Regions from separate parts of the Dactylosporangium sp. McL0621 genome, predicted to be linked through region 1. Evidence: riboswitches for the same ligand, from Rfam matches in the RefSeq annotation. Region 1 holds a riboswitch; the other holds the start of a gene.
What was found. Region 1 has a riboswitch for glycine ahead of gcvP (aminomethyl-transferring glycine dehydrogenase). Riboswitches for the same ligand answer to the same signal wherever they lie in the genome.
Positions count from the first base shown of each region.

Region 1 (9,268 bases):
GCCGGTCGCGGTGAGCCGCTGGCCGTTGACCGCGACCGCCTCCGCGCCGGCCTGCCACAGCCCGTTGGCGATGTCCTGCAGGTCGCGGTCGAGCACGACGCCGAGGTTCTCCTGGGTGGTGCGGCCGGTGACCGGGTCGACCTGCGGCGGCGCGTCGGCGATGCGGACCGCCACCCCGTCCCCGGTGACCTTGCCGGTGCCGGTGCCGGCGGCGAGGTCGCGCAGCCGGGCGGCGCTGTCGCCGTCGGCGAGGGCGTCGTCGCGGGCCCGGTCCACCTGGGCCCGCAGGTCGGCGGCGCGCCGCTGCAGGTCGTCGGCGGTCTGCTGGCGGGAGCGCACGTCGGCGACGAGGTCGTCGCGGGCCTTGGAGGTGCCCGGGGCGGCCTGCACCACCTGGTGGTACGCCACCGCGAACAGCAGCCCGATGGCCAGCATCGCCGCGGCCGTCAGCCACCGGCCCGACTTCGGCGGGGGCGCGTCCCCGCGGCGGGCGGCCGCGGCCGCGTACCCGGGGTCGAGCGGGTTGCGGAACAGCTCGCCGAGCAGGTCGTCGCGGCGCGGCGAGGTCACGACACGCCGGCGGCCGCGGCCCGCCCCGCGCGGACGTGCACCGTGGCCTGGATGGCGTAGAAGACGGCGGCGACCCAGTACAGGACAATGCCCCACCACAGCAGCGCCCACCCGCTGGGCTGCGCCCACGAGCGCGCGGAGTCGGAGAAGTGCGCGAGCAGCATCATTGGGAAGCCCATGAGCAGCACCGCGGTGGCGGTCTTGCCCACGTAGTGCACCGGCGGCGGGCCGTGGCCGAGGACCCGCAGCACCACCAGGACCAGCACCATCACGGCCTCGCGGGCCAGCAGCGCGATCGTGAACCACCAGGGCACGACGTCCTTGAACGTCAGCGCGAACAGGGTGGCGAGGATGTACAGCCGGTCGGCGAGCGGGTCCAGCAGCTCACCGAGGCGGCTGACCTGCTTCAGGCGGCGCGCCGCGAACCCGTCGACCCAGTCGCTGAGCCCGCCGATGACGAGCACGGCGACGGCCCAGCCGGTCGCGTCGGTGGCGAGGAACAGATACAGGAACAATGGCACGCCGAGCAGGCGCGTAAAACTGATGAGGTTCGGGACGGTGAGCACCGGCCCGAGACCCTGCCGGTCTGCCACGCCCGGAATGTTAACAGCCCGCACGGGTGACCTTGTGGAGGCGCTCGCGCCCCGGCCGGGTAGCGTCGCGCCCCATGAGGCGGACGATCGCCGTTGTTCTGGCATTGGTACTGCAGGGCTGCTCGCACTCCGCGACCCGGCCCCCGGCCCCGCCGCCTTCGGCGGAGGCGTCGGCCCTCCCGGCCGCCGAAGGCGCGCTCGGGGCCGCGCCGGCGTCCGCGTCCGCGTCGCCCGCCAAGGCCGGCCCGTGCACCATCTTCCCGGCCGACAACGTCTGGCACGCCGACGTCTCCAAGCTCCCGGTACACCGGGACTCGGCCTCCTGGGTCGCGAGCATCGGCGCCGCCGCGCACGCCCACCCCGACTTCGGCACCACGTTCGGCATCCCGGTGACGAGCGTCCCGGCGGGCCAGGCCGGGGTGAAGGTCACCTTCGAGTACGCCGGCGAGAGCGACCCCGGCCCCTACCCGATCCCGCGCAACGCCCGCGTCGAGGGCGGCGCCGGCGCCGGCGGCGACCGGCACGTGATCGTCCAGGACACCGCGGCCTGCAAGGCGTACGAGCTCTACAACGCCACCGCGCAGGGCGACGGCAGCTGGAAGGCGGGCTCCGGCGCGGTGTACGACCTGCGCGGCAACGCCCTGCGCAAGAGCGGCTGGACCTCGGCCGACGCCGCGGGCCTGCCGATCCTGCCCGGCCTGCCCCGGGCCGACGAGGCCGCCGCGGGGAGGATCGACCACGCGATCCGGTTCACGGCGCCGAAGACCCGCAAGGCCTTCGTCTGGCCGGCCCGCCACGCCGCGTCCGACGCCACCGACGCGGCCCTGCCGCCGATGGGCGCCCGGTTCCGGCTCAAGGCGTCGGTCGACATCTCGAAGTACCCGCCGCAGGCCCGGGCGGTGGCGCAGGCGCTGAAGACGTACGGCGCGATCCTGGCCGACAACGGCTCCCCGTGGTACTTCACCGGCACCGAGGACGCGAAGTGGAGCAACACCCAGCTCGACGCGCTCAAGGCGCTCAAGGGCTCCGACTTCGAGGCCGTCGACTCGTCGCTGCTGATGGTCGACCCCAACTCGGCCCGCTGCCGCCCGTGACGGGCTGAGTCCACCGTGTGACCCGCAAGGCTTCCTGCACCGCTCGGAGTCGCTCGCGGCCGCGCACCCACCTCGGCTGGGCGCCACCGCTCCAAGCCCCGACGGCGCCGACCGATGCCCGCGCCGCGGACATGACCGCCGTTAACCGATCGGACGCCGCCGTAAACGCGGTCCTTCTGCATGCTGCCCGCCGCCACAACGCGGCTGGCGTGTTCGCCCGGGTGTTCAGCCTGGGCGATGACACGGACGCGGTCGCCCGGAAGGCACGGGCTAGTGGATCAGGGCGATCGTGAAGTCGGCGCCCTGGGGGTGGTAGGCGTGGTCGATCCGCCAGCGGTCGGTCAGGGCGGCGGCGAAGCGGCCCAGGACCGACGGGTCGGCGTACAGCTCGTCCTCGGCCCGGGCGGCGTCCGGGCGCTGGGCGCTGAGGAAGTTCGCGGCCACGGCCCGCCAGGAAATGTCGTACGCCTGTTCTAAAGTGTCGAGGTAGTAGAGCGGGTCGTCCGGGTCGGCGAACTGGAAGATGCCGCTGGCGAACACGTAGTCGTGGCGGCCCGGGGGCGGGGCGCCCAGGGGCAGCCGGGAGACGTTGGGGACGCCGCGGGCGGCGGCGCGCTCCACCATGCGGGGGTCCAGGTCGACGCCGGTGTACTGGAACGGGAGGTTCATGCGGCGGAGGTGGAAGTACAGGTCGCCGGGGCCGCAGCCCCAGTCGAGCACGGTGCCGCCCGCGTAGCCGGCGGCGCGGGTGAGGGCCTCGAAGCGGACGCGCTGGAGTGCCTCGCTGCCCCAGCCGGCCACCCGCCACGGGGGGCCGTCCAGCCCGGCGTGGAAGGCGGCGATGCGGTGGGCGCGGTCCTGCGGGGGCTCAGTCATGGAACGGCCGCGCCCGGGCGAGGATCGCGTCGACGGTCTCGGGCGGCGACTGGTCGGACGTGTCCAGCCACAGGCCGATGCGCGGGGTGCGCTCGCGCAGCTCGGCGTCCAGGGACTCGACGGTCCAGCCGTGCTGGTCGTAGGCGGACTTCGGGCGGTCCGACTCGCGGTCCGGCTCGTGGGCGGGCGCGACGGTCCGGCCGTGCGGGTCGTAGGCGAACTTCGGGCGGTCCGACTCGCGGCCCGGATCGTGGGCCGGCGCGGCGGTCCAGCCGTGCGGGTCGTAGGCGGACTTCGCGCGGCCCGATTCGCGGGCCGCCACGGCGGAGGGGGTGGGGGCGAGCACGACGACGAACAGGGGGCGGGCCCGGATCGCGGCGACCATGGCCGGCAGGTGGGCCCCGAGGACCACGTCCTGCGCGACCACCGTGAAGCCGGCCTCGTGGTAGGGGTCGGCGGCGCCCGCGGTCAGGCGGTGGCGCAGGGCGAGCTGGGCGGCGGCCTCGGCGCTCGGGGCCGGCGTCATGTCGGCGCGGCCGTTGACGACCATGCGGCGGAAGGCGTCGCCGCGCAGGTGCACCGAGCGGGGGAGGCGCTCGGCCAGCGCCTGGGCGACCGTCGACTTGCCCGATGCCGGGATGCCCGTGATCAGGTACACGGCCGGGGCCGCCGTCATCGGGACAGCCGGGTGCGGATCAGCAGGTCGTTCAGGGCCGGGGCGGCCGACGGTGCCGCGGGGAGCTTCGACGCGTCCCGGGCCGCCTCCAGCTCCGCGGTCAGCCTCGCCACGTCCGCGGCCAGGCGGGCCGGGGACACCAGGGACTCGGGCAGGGCGTGGTGCTCGCCGGCCTTCTTGGCCTCGATGAGGTCCGGGACGTACGGCAGGGTGTTGAGCACCCGCAGGTCGGCCTCGACCTCGCCGGTGCGCATGAGGTGGATGCCGGTGTGCAGGACGCGCAGCGTGTAGAGGGCCGGCTTCAGCTCGCCCGTCTTCGAGTACAGCAGCCACTGGCCCGAGGCGAAGCCCAGGTAGTGGCGGGCGTGCTCCGGGGTCAGGCAGTGCGGGGCCAGGGCCTTGAGCTGCTCGTGCAGCGGCGACGTGCGCACGAGCAGCGGGGAGAGCAGCTGCTCGAGGACGTAGCCGTTCGGGCGCAGCAGCAGGCGGATGAACTTCGCCAGCTCCTGGCTCACCACGTCGAGCTCCATGCCCTCCCGCACGCCGCCCGACTCGACCGTGTCGGGGCCGGTCTCCAGGCCTACCACCTCGTCCAGCGGCAGGATGTGGCACGCGCGCAGGTCGAGGTCCGAGTCGACGGACGCGAAGCCGTACAGGTGGGCGCCGCTCACGGTGGCGAACGCGAGCGGGTAGGGGTGCTCGTCGGCCACCTCGCCGGCCCAGGCCGGGATGCCGTCCGGGATCGGGGGAGGAGCGGCCGGGGCGGGCTCCCGCGGTACCGCCGCCGGGGCCCGCAAGGCGAGCAGGAAGCGCTCCACGGCGGCGCGGTCCGGCTCCTCCGGCAGCTTCGACTCCGACTCCGCGTAGGCGAGGTCGGCGGACAGGGCGGCCGCCAGGGCCTGGAACTCCTCCCAGCTCAGCTCGCCCCGGCGGATCGCCAGGAGCTCGTCGCGCCGGGCGGACACGTCGACCAGGACCTCGCCGGTGCGCAGCACGTGGGCGCCCGCGCGCAGCAGGCGGGCCATGTGCATCGCCTGCTTCCAGCGCACCTCGCCGGTGCGAGCGCGGACCGACGTGAGCTTGTTGAGCTGGTCGCGGGCGTAGTCGCCGTAGGTGTGGGCCGCGCGGCGGGACAGGAACGCCGGGCGCAGGTCCAGCAGCGCCCGGCCGGCGTCGGTGACGTGCTCGACCAGGGGCGAGGACAGGCACTCCCACACCGTCGGGTTCGCGGCCAGGGCCAGGGTGCAGGCCCGCTCGACCTCCCACGAGAACTCCTCCGGCCGCGGGCCCTCCACGTGCGTGGGCGGCTTGTCGAGGGACCAGAAGGCGTCGGTGGGCGCCTGGAACACGCCCCGGCGGTCGGTGTCGGAGGCCGGGCCGTCGAGCCCGTACGCCCGGGAGCCGACGACCGCCGAGTAGATCGTGTGCTTCGCCACGATGGTCAAGTCCTGCACAGTTGGTAGGGTAGGCGTGCCGGCAATACCCGCGTGGGAGAGACCGCTGAGCACGTCAGCGGCGCCGAAGGGGCAAATCCTCCCCGGAACCTCTCAGGCAAAAGGACCGCTGCGGGTTGGCACCTCTGGAGTCTTCGACAGAGGGGGAGGAGCGCGTCCGCCCCTGCCCCGAGACCCAGAGAGTGCGCCCATGACCAGTTTTGCCGCGCGGCACATCGGCCCGAGCGCCGATGAGCAGGCCCGCATGCTCAAGACCGTCGGGTACGAGACGGTCGAGGACCTCATGACCGCCGCCATCCCGGGCTCGATCCGCTGGCACCAGCCGCTCGACCTGCCGCTCGCCGCGTCCGAGGCCGAGGTCCTGGCCGAGCTGCGGGCGCTCGCGGCGGCGAACCGGCCGCTCGTGTCGATGATCGGCCTCGGGTACTACGGCACGCACACGCCGCCGGTGATCCTGCGCAACGTGCTCGAGGACCCGTCGTGGTACACGGCCTACACGCCGTACCAGCCGGAGATCTCCCAGGGGCGGCTCGAGGCACTGCTGAACTTCCAGACGGTCGTCGCCGACCTGACCGGGCTGCCCGTCGCCGGGGCGTCGCTGCTCGACGAGGCGACCGCGGCCGCGGAGGGTATGACGCTCGCCCGGCGCTCCTCCAAGGTCAAATCTGAGGTGTACGTCGTCGACGCCGACGTGCTGCCGCAGACCCTCGCCGTCATCCGGACCCGCGCCGAACCGCTCGGCATCGAGGTGCGCGTGCTCGACCTGGCCGCCGAGGAGCTGCCCGAGGCGTTCTTCGGGCTGCACCTGCAGTACCCCGGCGCCTCCGGAGCCGTGCGCGACCACGAGGCCCTGATCGCGCTCGCCCACGAGCGGGGCGCGATCGTCACCGTCGCCGCCGACCTGCTCGCCCTGTGCGTGCTGCGCGAGCCCGGCGCGATCGGGGCCGACGTCGCCGTCGGCAGCGCCCAGCGCCTCGGCGTGCCGATGGGCTTCGGCGGCCCGCACGCCGGCTACATCTCGGTCCGCCAGGGCCTCGAGCGCACCCTGCCCGGCCGTCTGGTCGGCGTGTCCCGCGACGCCGCCGGCGCCCCCGCTTACCGCCTCGCGCTGCAGACCCGCGAGCAGCACATCCGCCGCGAGAAGGCGACCAGCAACATCTGCACCGCGCAGGTGCTGCTCGCCGTGACCTCCAGCATGTACGCCGTCTACCACGGCCCCGACGGGCTGCGTGAGATCGCGGCGCGGACCCACGACATGGCGGTGCGCCTCGCCGCGGGGCTGCGGGCGGGCGGGGTGGCCACCGAGCACGGGGCCTTCTTCGACACGGTGACCGCGGTGGTACCCGGCCAGGCCGGACCGATCGTCGAGGCGGCCGCGGCCCGCGGGATCAACCTGCGCCGCGTCGACGCCGACCGGGTCGGCATCGCCTGCGACGAGACCACGACCTTCGGGCACCTGCGCGACGTGCTCGCCGCCTTCGGCCTGTCCCACGTCGACGTCACCGAGCTCGACACGACCGACGCGGTCCCGGCCGGCCTGCGCCGGGCGTCGGCCTACCTCACGCACCCGGTGTTCGGCACGCACCGCTCCGAGACGGCGATGCTGCGGTACCTGCGCCGGCTCTCCGACAAGGACTACGCGCTCGACCGCGGCATGATCCCGCTGGGCTCCTGCACCATGAAGCTCAACGGGACCACCGAGATGGAGCCGATCACCTGGCCCGAGTTCGCCAACGTCCACCCGTTCGCGCCCGTCTCGCAGACCCAGGGGTACCGCCGGCTGATCGGCGACCTCGAGCGCTGGCTCGGCGAGGTCACCGGCTACGACGCGGTGAGCCTGCAGCCCAACGCCGGGTCGCAGGGCGAGCTCGCGGGGCTGCTGGCGATCCGGGCGTACCACCGCGACCGGGGCGACACCGGCCGCGACATGTGCCTGATCCCGTCCAGCGCGCACGGCACCAACGCGGCCAGCGCGGTCATGGCCGGCATGCGCGTCGCGGTCGTGGCCTGCGACGAGCTCGGCAACGTCGACCTCGCCGACCTGGACCGCAAGATCGAGCAGCACCGGGACCGCCTGGCCGCCATCATGGTCACGTACCCGTCGACGCACGGGGTGTACGAGACCGGCATCTCCGAGCTGTGCGGGAAGGTCCACGAGGCCGGCGGGCAGGTCTACGTCGACGGCGCGAACCTCAACGCGCTGCTCGGCTTCGCCAAGCCCGGCAAGTTCGGCGCCGACGTGTCGCACCTCAACCTGCACAAGACCTTCTGCATCCCGCACGGCGGCGGCGGCCCCGGCGTCGGCCCGGTCGCGGTCCGCGCCCACCTGGCCAAGTTCCTGCCCTCGCACCCGTTCCTGGGCGCCGACGCGCCGGTCGGCCCGGTGTCGGCGGCGCCGTTCGGCTCGGCCGGCATCCTGCCGATCCCGTGGGCGTACCTGCGGCTGATGGGCCCCGACGGCCTGGCGAAGGCGACGGCGGTCGCGGTGCTGGCGGCCAACTACGTGGCGGCCCGGCTGCGCGAGCACTACCCGGTGCTGTACAGCGGGGCGGAGCACCTCGTGGCGCACGAGTGCATCCTCGACCTGCGGGGGATCACGCGGGCCAGCGGCGTGACGGTCGCCGACGTGGCGAAGCGGCTCATCGACTACGGCTTCCACGCCCCGACGATGTCGTTCCCGGTGACCGGGACGCTCATGGTCGAGCCGACCGAGAGCGAGGACCTGGGGGAGCTGGACCGGTTCTGCGACGCGATGATCGCGATCAAGGGGGAGATCGACCGGGTGGCGGCGGGCGAATGGCCGGCCGGCGACAACCCGCTCGTGCACGCCCCGCACACGGCGGAGGTGGTCACGGCCGACGAGTGGTCGCACGCCTACTCGCGGTCGGTGGCGGCGTATCCGAGCGCCGCGGCGCGCGAGGCGAAGTACTGGCCGCCGGTGCGCAGGATCGACGACAGCTACGGCGACCGGAACCTCGTCTGCGCGTGTCCCCCGGCCTCCGCTTACGAAGAGTAATCTCCCCGTAGCTACGGACTGTTACCGCGGCGCGGCGCCCACGAGGGTGTGCGGCGCCCAGCCGCGGTGCGGCTCGATCACGGAGCAATCGGGCAGAAGCTCGCCGGTGTCCTCGAAGACGATCACGCCGTTGCAGAGGAGGCTCCAGCCCTGTTCGGGGTGGCTCGCGGCGACGCGGGCGGCTTCGCGGTCGATGTCTTCGGCGGTGGGACAGGAGGGCTGGTGCTGGCAGAGCATCGGGGGTCTCCGATTTGAGAGGTTCAGTTGAGGCCTGTGTGGTTCTTCACATGACCAGTGATGCACGCTACTACGGCCAACGACACTATTCCGAACATGTGACGGCACAACTTGGGGATAATCCACCCTTCGTATGAGCACACTAGGACCGGTTGTCCGGTACGCGCCCGGGACTGTGGATCTTCATCCGCCCGGGCTACCCGACGCGTGTCGGGGGCGCAACTGGGAGCGCTCCCGGGTTGAATGGTACGCGCGGGACGGTGGAGACCCACTTCAATTACTTACCGAGTTCGCCGCGTTGCACGGCGTAAATGTCGCCGACATTTCGGCGTCACCCACCGTCACCGATGCGTTCACCTGTGGGATTTCGGTCCTCCTGTCGCCACCCTCGGTAACACCCTCGCCGACACCCTCCGTGCCGGATCTTGTGGCGATCGCGTACTCCCACGGCCCGCGGCGCTCACCCCGGGCCGGGAGCGCGGCGCGATCTGTCGGCTTTCCGTCACCTGGCTCCGTGAACGTTCCACCGCCGGGTCGTCCGGGTTCGAGGGCCTTGGCCGGATTTGCGACTTCTTCCGGCGGGCGCGACTCGGCGACCGCCCCGCCTTCGGGGATCGGCCCCTGGGCGCCGAGCTGGACCGAGGCGGAGCACGCCGCCGCCGTCGACGGCGTCCGCGCGGCCATCGCCCGCGGCGACGTGTACGTCGTCAACCTCGTCGGCCACGCGAGCGCCCCGTTCCCCGGCGACCCGG
Region 1 covers NZ_CP188259.1:8,829,169-8,838,436, reverse strand. The annotation lists gene ACPPVO_RS41925 (DUF881 domain-containing protein) at 1-570, opposite strand, end outside; gene ACPPVO_RS41920 (CDP-alcohol phosphatidyltransferase family protein) at 567-1,163, opposite strand; gene ACPPVO_RS41915 (hypothetical protein) at 1,238-2,257, shown strand; gene ACPPVO_RS41910 (class I SAM-dependent methyltransferase) at 2,528-3,133, opposite strand; gene ACPPVO_RS41905 (AAA family ATPase) at 3,126-3,809, opposite strand; gene ACPPVO_RS41900 (nucleotidyltransferase domain-containing protein) at 3,806-4,552, opposite strand; partial or broken gene ACPPVO_RS41895 (nucleotidyltransferase domain-containing protein) at 4,601-5,254, opposite strand; glycine riboswitch at 5,289-5,382, shown strand; gene gcvP (aminomethyl-transferring glycine dehydrogenase) at 5,454-8,279, shown strand; gene ACPPVO_RS41885 (DUF5999 family protein) at 8,301-8,516, opposite strand; gene ACPPVO_RS41880 (chorismate-binding protein) at 8,650-9,268, shown strand, end outside.

Region 2 (9,268 bases), 1.1 Mb from region 1:
TGTGGCACACGCCGATGAGCGCGGCGGTGAAGGTCAGCGCGGTGAGCATCGCCACGACCGCGATCGACACCCCGCCCGCGCCGAGGGCGCCGAGCTGGTGGACCGAGAACATCATGAGGCCGGACAGCGCCGCGGCGACGGTGAGCGCGCTGAAGAAGATGGTGCGCCCGGCGGTCGCCCAGGCGCGGCCGATCGCCTCCGGCGGCTCGAAGCCGGCCGCGACCTCCTCCCGGTAGCGGGCCACGAGCAGCAGCCCGTAGTCGATCGACAGGCCGAGGCCGAGCAGGGTGACCACGGTGACGACGTTCTGGTCGAGGTCGGTGACCCGGCTGAACGCCCACAGCAGCGGCATGGCCGCGGCCACGGACACCACCGCGGCGAGCACCGGCAGGCCGGCCGCGACCAGGCCGCCGAAGACGAACACGAGCACGATCAGGGTCAGCGGCAGCGAGACCAGCTCGGCGCGGCCGAGGTCCGCCTTCTGCGCGCCGCGCACGTCGGCGTTGAGGGCCGGGTTGCCGCCGACCTCGACCGTGGCCTGCGGTACACCGGCCGCCGCGAGATCGGCGTCGACCCGGTGCAGCCGGGTGCGCAGCGTCGCCAGCACGCCGTCGCGCTCGCCGGTCTCGAGCTTGGCGAGGGTGACGACGATGAGCAGGGCCTGCCGGTCGCCGGCCACGTAGGCGGCGGCCGGTCCGGCGGGCACGGAGAACGGGGTGGCCACCGTGGTCACGCCGGCCGAGCGGCCGAGGTCGGCGGCCGCGGCGTCGACGGCGGTGCGGACCGCGGGGGCCTGCGGGTCGACGTGGTCGACGAGGCCGATGACCGTGCCGCTGGAGTCGTTGCCGGTCGCGACGGCGTCCAGCCCGTCGATCGCCTCGACGTGCTTGGGGTTGGTGGGGTCGGCGATCGCCCGGAAGACCGGCCCGAACGCGAGCCCGCCGAGCACGACCACCACCAGCCAGACCCCGATCACCGACCAGCGGTGCCGGAAGCAGAACCGACCGATCCTCGCCACCACGCCGAGCGCCATGCCCGCAAGCTTCTCATCAACACTCGATCACGGTGACGGCCAGGCCGCCGCGGGCCGTCTCCTTGTACTTCACCGACATGTCCCGCCCGGTCTCGCGCATGGTCCGCACGACCTTGTCCAGCGTGACGTGGTGCGCGCCGTCGCCGTTGAGCGCGAGCCGGGCCGCGTTGACCGCCTTGACGCTCGCGATCGCGTTGCGCTCGATGCACGGGATCTGCACCAGGCCGCCGACCGGGTCGCAGGTCAGGCCGAGGTTGTGCTCGAGGCCGATCTCGGCGGCGTTCTCGACCTGGCCGGGCGTGCCTCCGAGCGCCTCGCACAGCCCGGCGGCGGCCATCGCGCAGGCCGAGCCGACCTCGCCCTGGCAGCCGACCTCGGCGCCGGAGATCGACGCGTTGCCCTTGATGATGATCCCGACGGCCGCGGCGGCGAGCAGGAACCGGACCACGCCGTCGTCGTCGGCGCCGGGCACGAACCGTGTGTAGTAGTGCAGGACGGCGGGGATGATGCCGGCCGCGCCGTTGGTGGGGGCGGTGACGACCCGGCCGCCGGACGCGTTCTCCTCGTTGACCGCGAGCGCGTAGAGATTGAGCCAGTCCATGACGTACAGGGGATCGGACATATCCGATTTTTCGCTTAAGTTAGCAAAGAGGCGCGGCGCCCGGCGGCGCACCTTCAGGCCGCCCGGCAGCACGCCGTCCGGGCGGGTGCAGCCGCTGTGCACGCACGCCTGCATGACCGACCAGATGTGCAGCAGCTCGGCGCGGATCTCCGCCTCGGAGCGCCAGGACAGCTCGTTGGCCAGCATCACGTCGGAGATCGAGCGGCCCTCGCAGTGGGCGACCAGCTCGGCGCCGGTCGTGAACGGGAACTTCACCGCGACGTCGGCCTCGGCGATGCCGCCGTCCGGTCCGACCACGAAGCCGCCGCCGACGGAGAAGTACGTGCGGGTGAGCAGCTCCTCGCCGGCCTCGGTCCACGCGGTGAAGCGCATGCCGTTGGGGTGCTCGGGCAGGGAGCGGCGGCGGTGGAGCACGAGGTCGGTGTCGACGCTGAACGGGATGTCGTGCTCGCCCAGCAGGGCGATCCGGCCGGCGCGGCCCGCCTCGGCGTCGGTGTCCACGGTGGCGGGGTCGGCGCCCTCGAGGCCGAGCATGACGGCCTTGGCCGAGCCGTGGCCGTGCCCGGTCGCGCCGAGCGAGCCGAAGAGCTCGGCCTTGACGCGGCCGGTGCGCGGCAGGAGCCCGTCGCCGGCCAGGCGGGCGGCGAAGCGGCGGGCGGCGCGCATCGGCCCGACCGTGTGCGACGAGGACGGGCCGATGCCGATGGAGTACAGGTCGAACGCGCTGAGCGTCACGGAGGCTCCTAGTGAGGTCGGGCCTCCCCGCTCTGTCATCGAATGCCTGAGAGCTTCACCGCCGGGGCGGCTTGCACCGTGGGCGCGGGACGCGACGTCCCGGCTTTTCAGAGTTGCCTCCCCGCGGCGGTACATGGGCCTGAGAGATTCTCGGGGAGAGTTGCTCCTTCGGCGCCCCTTGCGTCACAAGGGGGCTCTCCCGTCGCGGGTCGAGCGGCGCGTATTCGGTTGTCGGGCCGACCGTACTACGGGGCCCAGGGCGCGGCAACGGCCCACGTGATGTCAGGGACGAGGCTGCCGGCATTGTCCTGGGCCGCGCCGCCGCCGGGGGTGGCCAGCCACAGCTCGGCGTTGATGTGGCGCAGGTAGGAGCCCGGGAAGTTCCAGGACGCCAGCCGCACCCCGCCCGGGGACGTGCGCGCGCACCACGTCGCGTCGGCGCGCATCAGGGCGGTACCGTCATCGGCGCTGATCTTCGCGCGGCCGTTCTGGTGCCGCAGGTAGTAGGCCGGGTAGTTGCGGGACTGGAGGCTGTAGCAGCCGCCCGCCAGGCCGGGCACCACGCGCCAGGTGGCGTCCTGCTTGAGCAGCTGGTCGCTGCCCGACGACACCGCCTCGGTGTAGCCGAGGCCGTTCATGTGGCGCACGTACCGCGTCGTGCAGCACGCCGTCGTGGCCCGCAGCGAGACGTAGGAGCCGGACGGCAGCGTGGCGGGCGCCCCGTCGTCGCCGGCCGAGCCGGGCACGGCGGCCAGGGCCGAGGCCCAGCGCGCGGCCATCTTGTCGTAGCCGGCGCGCGCCGGGTGCACCCCGTCGGCGAGGTCGCCGGTGTTCAGCGCGGCGTGCATGTCGACGAAGTGGACCCTGGTTCCCTTGGCGTTCACGATGCCGGGGATGGTGGCGTTGAACGCGTTCGCGGCCGCCTCCCGCCCGGCGTCGGCCAGCGGGATGATCGAGGCGACGAACACGTCGGCGCCGGGCGCGGCCGCGCGCACGTGGTCGATGAGCGCGGACAGCCGCGCGGGGGCGTTGCCGAGGTCGTAGCCCTGGATGACGTCGTTGGTGCCGAGGTGGACCAGCACGCTGCGGGGCGCGGTGGAGGACACCCAGGCGGCGGCGCTCGCGTCGACCTGGTCGATGCGCCAGCCGGGGTGGCCCTCGTGGTCGTGGTCGGGCAGGTCGGCCGGGCCGTTGAACTGGGAGCCGACGAAGTCGGCCGGGTGGCCGGCGGCGGCCAGGGCGCGCCACAGGTTGATGCGGTACCCGCCGGGCACGTTGAAGCCGTCGGTGATCGAGTCGCCGAGGGGCAGGATGCGCACCCCGCCGTTCGACTCGGCGTGGGCGGCGGCCGGAACGGCCAGGAGCGCCGCGACGGTGGCGGCCGTCGCGGCGAGCGCGGTGAGCAGACGACGCATGAATCGGACGGTAAGTGGGTGATTCATTGTTGTAAATATTTGAATTTTGTTCGTCGGGTACACTCAGCGTTGGAACTCCGAATTCCGCCCCCGAGATGGACGTCGCAGATGGGGGCGGGACCTCGCAGCAGTCGCGGGGAGGGGGTGGCGACAGCACTGTTTGCTGCCCACCTACAGGGAGTACCGAATCATGGATCTTGGCCTTGGCCTGCCCATCAGCGACCCCGCGCGGCTGCCCGAATGGGCCCGCCGCGCCGAGGCGGCCGGCTTCGCCACCGTGGCGCTGCTCGACCGGCTCGCCTACGACAATCCCGAGCCGCTCGTCGCCCTCGCCGCCCTGGCCGGCGCCACCACCCGAATCCGGCTGCAGACCGAGGTGCTGCTCGCCCCGCTGCGCGGCACCGCGCTGCTGGCCAAGCAGGCCGCGACGCTCGACCTGATGTCGGGCGGGCGCCTCACGCTCGGCGTCGGCATCGGCGGCCGCGACGACGACCACGCGGCCGCGGACGTGCCAATCGACCGGCGCGGGCCGATCATGGACCGGATGCTCGCCGACCTGAACCACATCTGGGCCGGGCGGGCGTACCCGCAGACGCCGGTCGGCCCCGCCCCCGCCACGCCCGGCGGTCCGCCGCTGCTCATCGGCGGCTTCGCGCCCGCGGCCCTGGCCCGCGTCGCCCGCTACGGCGCCGGGTTCCTGTGCGCGGCCCCGCTGCAGTGGGCCGGCGGTCTCGTGCGCACCGTGCACGACCAGTGGGCCGAGGCCGGGCGCACCGGCCGCCCGCGCCTGGTCTGCCAGATCAACGCCGCGGCGGGCTCGCCCGAGTCGATCGCCCGGGCGCGGCGCGCGGTGGCCGAGTACTACGCGTTCACGGGCCGTTCGGGCTGGGGCGACCCGGTCACGGACGCCGGACAGCTCGCCGACACCGTTGCCGCGTACCGCGACTTCGGCGCCGACGAGCTGGTCCTGTACTGCTACGGCGACGACCCGGCCCAGATCGAGCTGCTGGCCGGGACCGTGCTCTAGCGCTGCACGCGGGCGCCGGCCCCGGCGACCAGCGCCTCGACCTCCTTCAGGCTCGCCATCGAGGTGTCGCCCGGGGTGGTCATGGCCAGGGCGCCGTGGGCCGCGCCGTACTCGACGGCGGTCTTCACGTCGCCGAACGTCATCAGGCCGTAGATGAGGCCCGAGGCGAAGCTGTCGCCCCCGCCGACCCGGTCCAGGATCTCCAGGGCCGGGCGGTGGGTGGCCTCGGCGAAGTCGCCGTCGGCGAAGGCGATCGCGCCCCAGTCGTTCACGGTGGCGGTGCGCACGCCGCGCAGGGTGGTCGCGACGACCTGGAAGTTCGGGTACGCCTCCACCGCCGCCGCGATCATCGTGCGGAAGTTCGCCGAGTCCAGCTCGCCGCCGTCGATGTCGGTGTCGGGCACCTCGAGGCCGAGGCAGGCGGTGAAGTCCTCCTCGTTGCCGATCATCACGTCGACGAAGCCGGCCAGGCGGCGGTTCACCTCGCGGGCCCGCTCCTGGCCGCCGATCGCCTTCCACAGGCTCGGCCGGTAGTTGAGGTCGTACGAGATCACGGTGCCGTGCCGGCGGGCCGCGGCCAGGCACGCCTCGATCGTGTCCGGGGTGGTCTCGGACAGGGCCGCGTAGATGCCGCCGGTGTGCAGCCAGCGCACGCCGAGCTCGCCGAAGAGGTGCTCCCAGTCCACGTCGCCCGGGCGCAGCTGGCCGGCCGCGGTGAGCCCGCGGTCGGAGACGCCGACGGCGCCGCGCACCCCGAACCCGCGCTCGGTGAAGTTCAGGCCGTTGCGGACGGTGCGGCCGATCCCGTCGTACGGCACCCACTTCACGAACGCCGTGTCCACCCCGCCCTGCAGGATCAGGTCCTCCAGCAGCCGGCCCACGTCGTTGTCCGCGAACGCGCTGACGAGCCCGGTGCGCAGCCCGAAGCAGCGGCGCAGCCCGCGGGCCACGTTGTACTCGCCGCCGCCCTCCCAGGCCCGGAACTGCCGCGCGGTGCGGATGCGACCCTCGCCCGGGTCGAGGCGGAGCATGACCTCGCCGAGCGAGACGAGGTCGTAGCGGCACTCCGCGGCCGGCCGCACGGTGATCATCGGGTCTGCTCCAATGCGTCTCGGGTGCGGCTGGTGACGGCATCCCAGTCGCGGGCGGCGAGCAGGTCGGGCGCGACCATCCAGGTCCCGCCGACGGCCAGCACCGACTTCACGGCGAGGTAGTCGGCGAGGTTGCCGGTGTTGACGCCGCCCGTGGGGATGAACCTGACGGAGCGGAAGGGAGCGGCGAGGGCCTTCACCATCGGTACCCCACCCAGCTGCTCGGCCGGGAAGAACTTCACGGTGTCCAGGCCCGCGTCGAGGGCCTGCATGATCTCGCTCGGCGAGGCGACGCCGGGGAACACCGGCACGCCGTGCTCCTGGCAGCGCGCCACAACGGCGGCGCTGAAGCCGGGGCTCACGACGAACTTCGCGCCCGCCGCCACGGCCCGGTCGACCTGCGCCACGTTGAGCACGGTGCCCGCGCCCACGAGCATGCCGGGGCGGTCGCTCATGGCCCGGATGGCGTCGGCCGCGGCGGCGGTCCGGAACGTCACCTCGGCGCAGCCCAGGCCGCCGGCGACGAGGGCGTCGGCCAGGCTCGCGGCGTCGGCGGCGTCCTCGAGCACGACGACCGGCACGATCTTCCCGGCGGCAATGACTTCTACGACGGTGGGGTGTTCAGTATGCTGAACGTCGGTCACATCCGTGACCATAGTGCATGGGGGGCCGCGTGACCACACCCGTCAAATCAGCGGACCGGACCCTGGACATCCTGGAGGCGCTGGCCGCCGCGGGCCCGTCGACGCTGTCGGAGCTCACGCGGCTGCTCGACATCCCGAAGAGCAGCCTGCACGGCATCCTGCGCACGATGGCCGCCCGCGGCTGGATCGAGGCGTCCGACACCCGCTTCCGGCTCGGGCTGCGGGCGCTGCAGGTCGGCGCGGCCTACCTCGACGCCGACGACACGGTGGGGCTGCTCGCCGGCATCCTCGACGACCTGGCCGCGCGCTTCGGCGAGACCACGCACCTCGGCCGCCTCGACGGCCGCGACATCACCTATGTCGCCAAGCGGGAGTCGGTGCATCCGCTGCGGCTGTACTCCGCGATCGGCCGTCGCCTTCCCGCGCACGCGACCGCGCTGGGCAAGGTACTGCTCGCGGGCCGCCCCCTCGCCGAGGTCGACGCACTGCTGCCCGACCCGCTGCCGGCCCTGACCCCGCACACGATCACGGACCGGGCCGCGCTGCACGCCGAGCTGGCCTCGATCCGGGCGGCCGGCTACGCCGTGGACCGCGAGGAGAACACCGAGGGAATCGTGTGCGTGGCGCGGGTCGTGCCGATGCGCGAGCCGGCGACCGACGCGATAAGCCTGTCGATCCCCCGCACGCGGGTCTCACCGTCCACAGTGGATGAAGTGGCGGAGGCGCTGGCGGAGGCGGTTTCCAAGGCCGCCAGCGCGCGCCGCTTCCTTTAGGCCCCGTCCTGCCGATCATGCCGGCGCAGGCCGGCATGATCGACAGGGAGGCCTAACCGGCAAGCAGGGCGGAAACCTGCGGCGAGTACGTCGAGTGCAGCACCAGGGCCGCGCCCCCGATCACGGCCGCGTCGTCGCCCAGCGGGGACAGGGCCACCTCGACGTCGCGGATGCGCCGCGCGATGGCCCGCTCCCCCAGCGCCCGCACCACCGCGCCGCGGAACTGCGTCTCCACGTGGCGGATGCCGTGCCCGCCGAGAATGATGAGCTCCACGTCGACGATGTTCACCACATTGACCGCGACCGCGGCGAGGCGCTCGGCGGCCCGCTCGATCACCCCGGCGGCGAGCTCGTCGCCGGCCGCGGCCGCCCGGCACAGGGCCCCGTGATCCACAGTGGACGGTGATCGCCGATAGGCCTTCGTGAGAGCGCTCTCACCGCCGGCGGCCAAAAGTCGGCGGGCGTCGGCGACCAGCGCCGCCGGGTTGATGAGGCTCTCGAGGCACCCCCGGTTGCCGCAGTAGCAGTCGGGGCCACTCTCCGTAACCGAGGTGTGCCCGAACTCGGCGGCGTTCATGGACCCGCCCCGATGGACCTGGTGGCCGAGCACGAGGCCGCCGCCGACACCGGTGCCGAGGAAGAAGTACGCGAAGTTCGCGACCCCGCGCCCGGCGCCCGCCCAGCGCTCGCCGATCGCCGCGGCGGTCGCGTCGTTGTCCAGCGTGACCGGCAGCCCGGTGGCGTCGGCGACCATCTGCTTGAGCGGCACGCGGGTCCAGTCCGACAGCTGCGGCGGCGAGATGACCTCGCCGAGCGACTGGTCGATCGGCCCGGGGGCGGCCAGCCCGACGCCGAGCACCCGCTCGCGCTCGACCCCGGCGGCCGCCAGCACCTCCCCGACCAGGCCGGCCATCGCCGCCGTGACCTTGGCCGGGTCCATGTCGGCGGGGGTCGGGCGGCGTGCGGTGACGAGCGGCCGGCCCAGCAGGTCGACCACGACACAGGCCAGCTCGATCGGGTCGAAGTGCAGCCCGACGGCCCGCCCGGCGTCGGCGTTGATGCGCAGGACGGTGCGTGGCTTGCCGCCGCTGGAGGAGCGCGCGCCGTCCTCGCGCACGATCCCCTCGTCGATCAGCCGGCGCACGATGCCGGAGACCGTCTGCGGTGTCAGGCCGGTGTGCTCCGCGATCTCCACCCGGCTCGTGCCGTCGGTCAGCTGGATCTGATCCAGCACGACCGCCCGGTTGTACTGCCCGACCTTGGGGAGATTTGTCCCGACTTGCCGCACCCGGCCTCCTGCCTACGTACCGTTACCTACATGGTGCCCCGTGGCGTTGACTTAGTAAAGCAATTGGATTTAGAGTCCGACACGCGCAGCTAACACCCCGGACACGTGAGAGCGCTTCCCGGGTCGCTGCTATGGCGGTCCGAGGGCTAGATCATTGCCGGATTGTTACCAAGAAACGATCGGCGGGACTGGGCAGGATCGCCACACTGGAATAAGTTGGTCGTCACAACAAACCTGGCTGGCGGCAATGCCCCTCGGAGGCAACATGATGTCGGTGACAAGGCGGCTCGCGTCATGAGCACCGCACCGATCCTGCTCGAGATGCGGTCCATCACCAAGGAGTTCCCGGGCGTCAAGGCGCTCAGCGACGTCAACCTGGTGGTCCGTGAGGGCGAGATCCATGCGATCTGCGGTGAGAACGGCGCCGGAAAGTCGACGCTGATGAAGGTGCTCAGCGGCGTTTACCCCTATGGCTCGTACGACGGCCAGATCTTCTACCAGGGCTCGGAGAGTCGCTTCAGCGACATCCGGTCCAGCGAGAAGGCCGGCATTGTGATCATCCACCAGGAGCTTGCCCTGGTGCCGCACATGTCCATCACGGAGAACCTGTTCCTGGGCAACGAGCCCCGCCGGAATGGGT
Region 2 covers NZ_CP188259.1:9,899,941-9,909,208, forward strand. The annotation lists gene ACPPVO_RS46895 (MMPL family transporter) at 1-1,033, opposite strand, end outside; gene ACPPVO_RS46900 (L-serine ammonia-lyase) at 1,050-2,390, opposite strand; glycine riboswitch at 2,413-2,507, opposite strand; glycine riboswitch at 2,508-2,602, opposite strand; gene ACPPVO_RS46905 (AbfB domain-containing protein) at 2,636-3,805, opposite strand; gene ACPPVO_RS46910 (LLM class flavin-dependent oxidoreductase) at 3,996-4,832, shown strand; gene ACPPVO_RS46915 (sugar kinase) at 4,829-5,923, opposite strand; gene eda (bifunctional 4-hydroxy-2-oxoglutarate aldolase/2-dehydro-3-deoxy-phosphogluconate aldolase) at 5,920-6,567, opposite strand; gene ACPPVO_RS46925 (IclR family transcriptional regulator) at 6,597-7,340, shown strand; gene ACPPVO_RS46930 (ROK family transcriptional regulator) at 7,393-8,628, opposite strand; gene mmsA (multiple monosaccharide ABC transporter ATP-binding protein) at 8,923-9,268, shown strand, end outside.
Region 2: another riboswitch for glycine. It lies ahead of ACPPVO_RS46900 (L-serine ammonia-lyase); the one in region 1 lies ahead of gcvP (aminomethyl-transferring glycine dehydrogenase).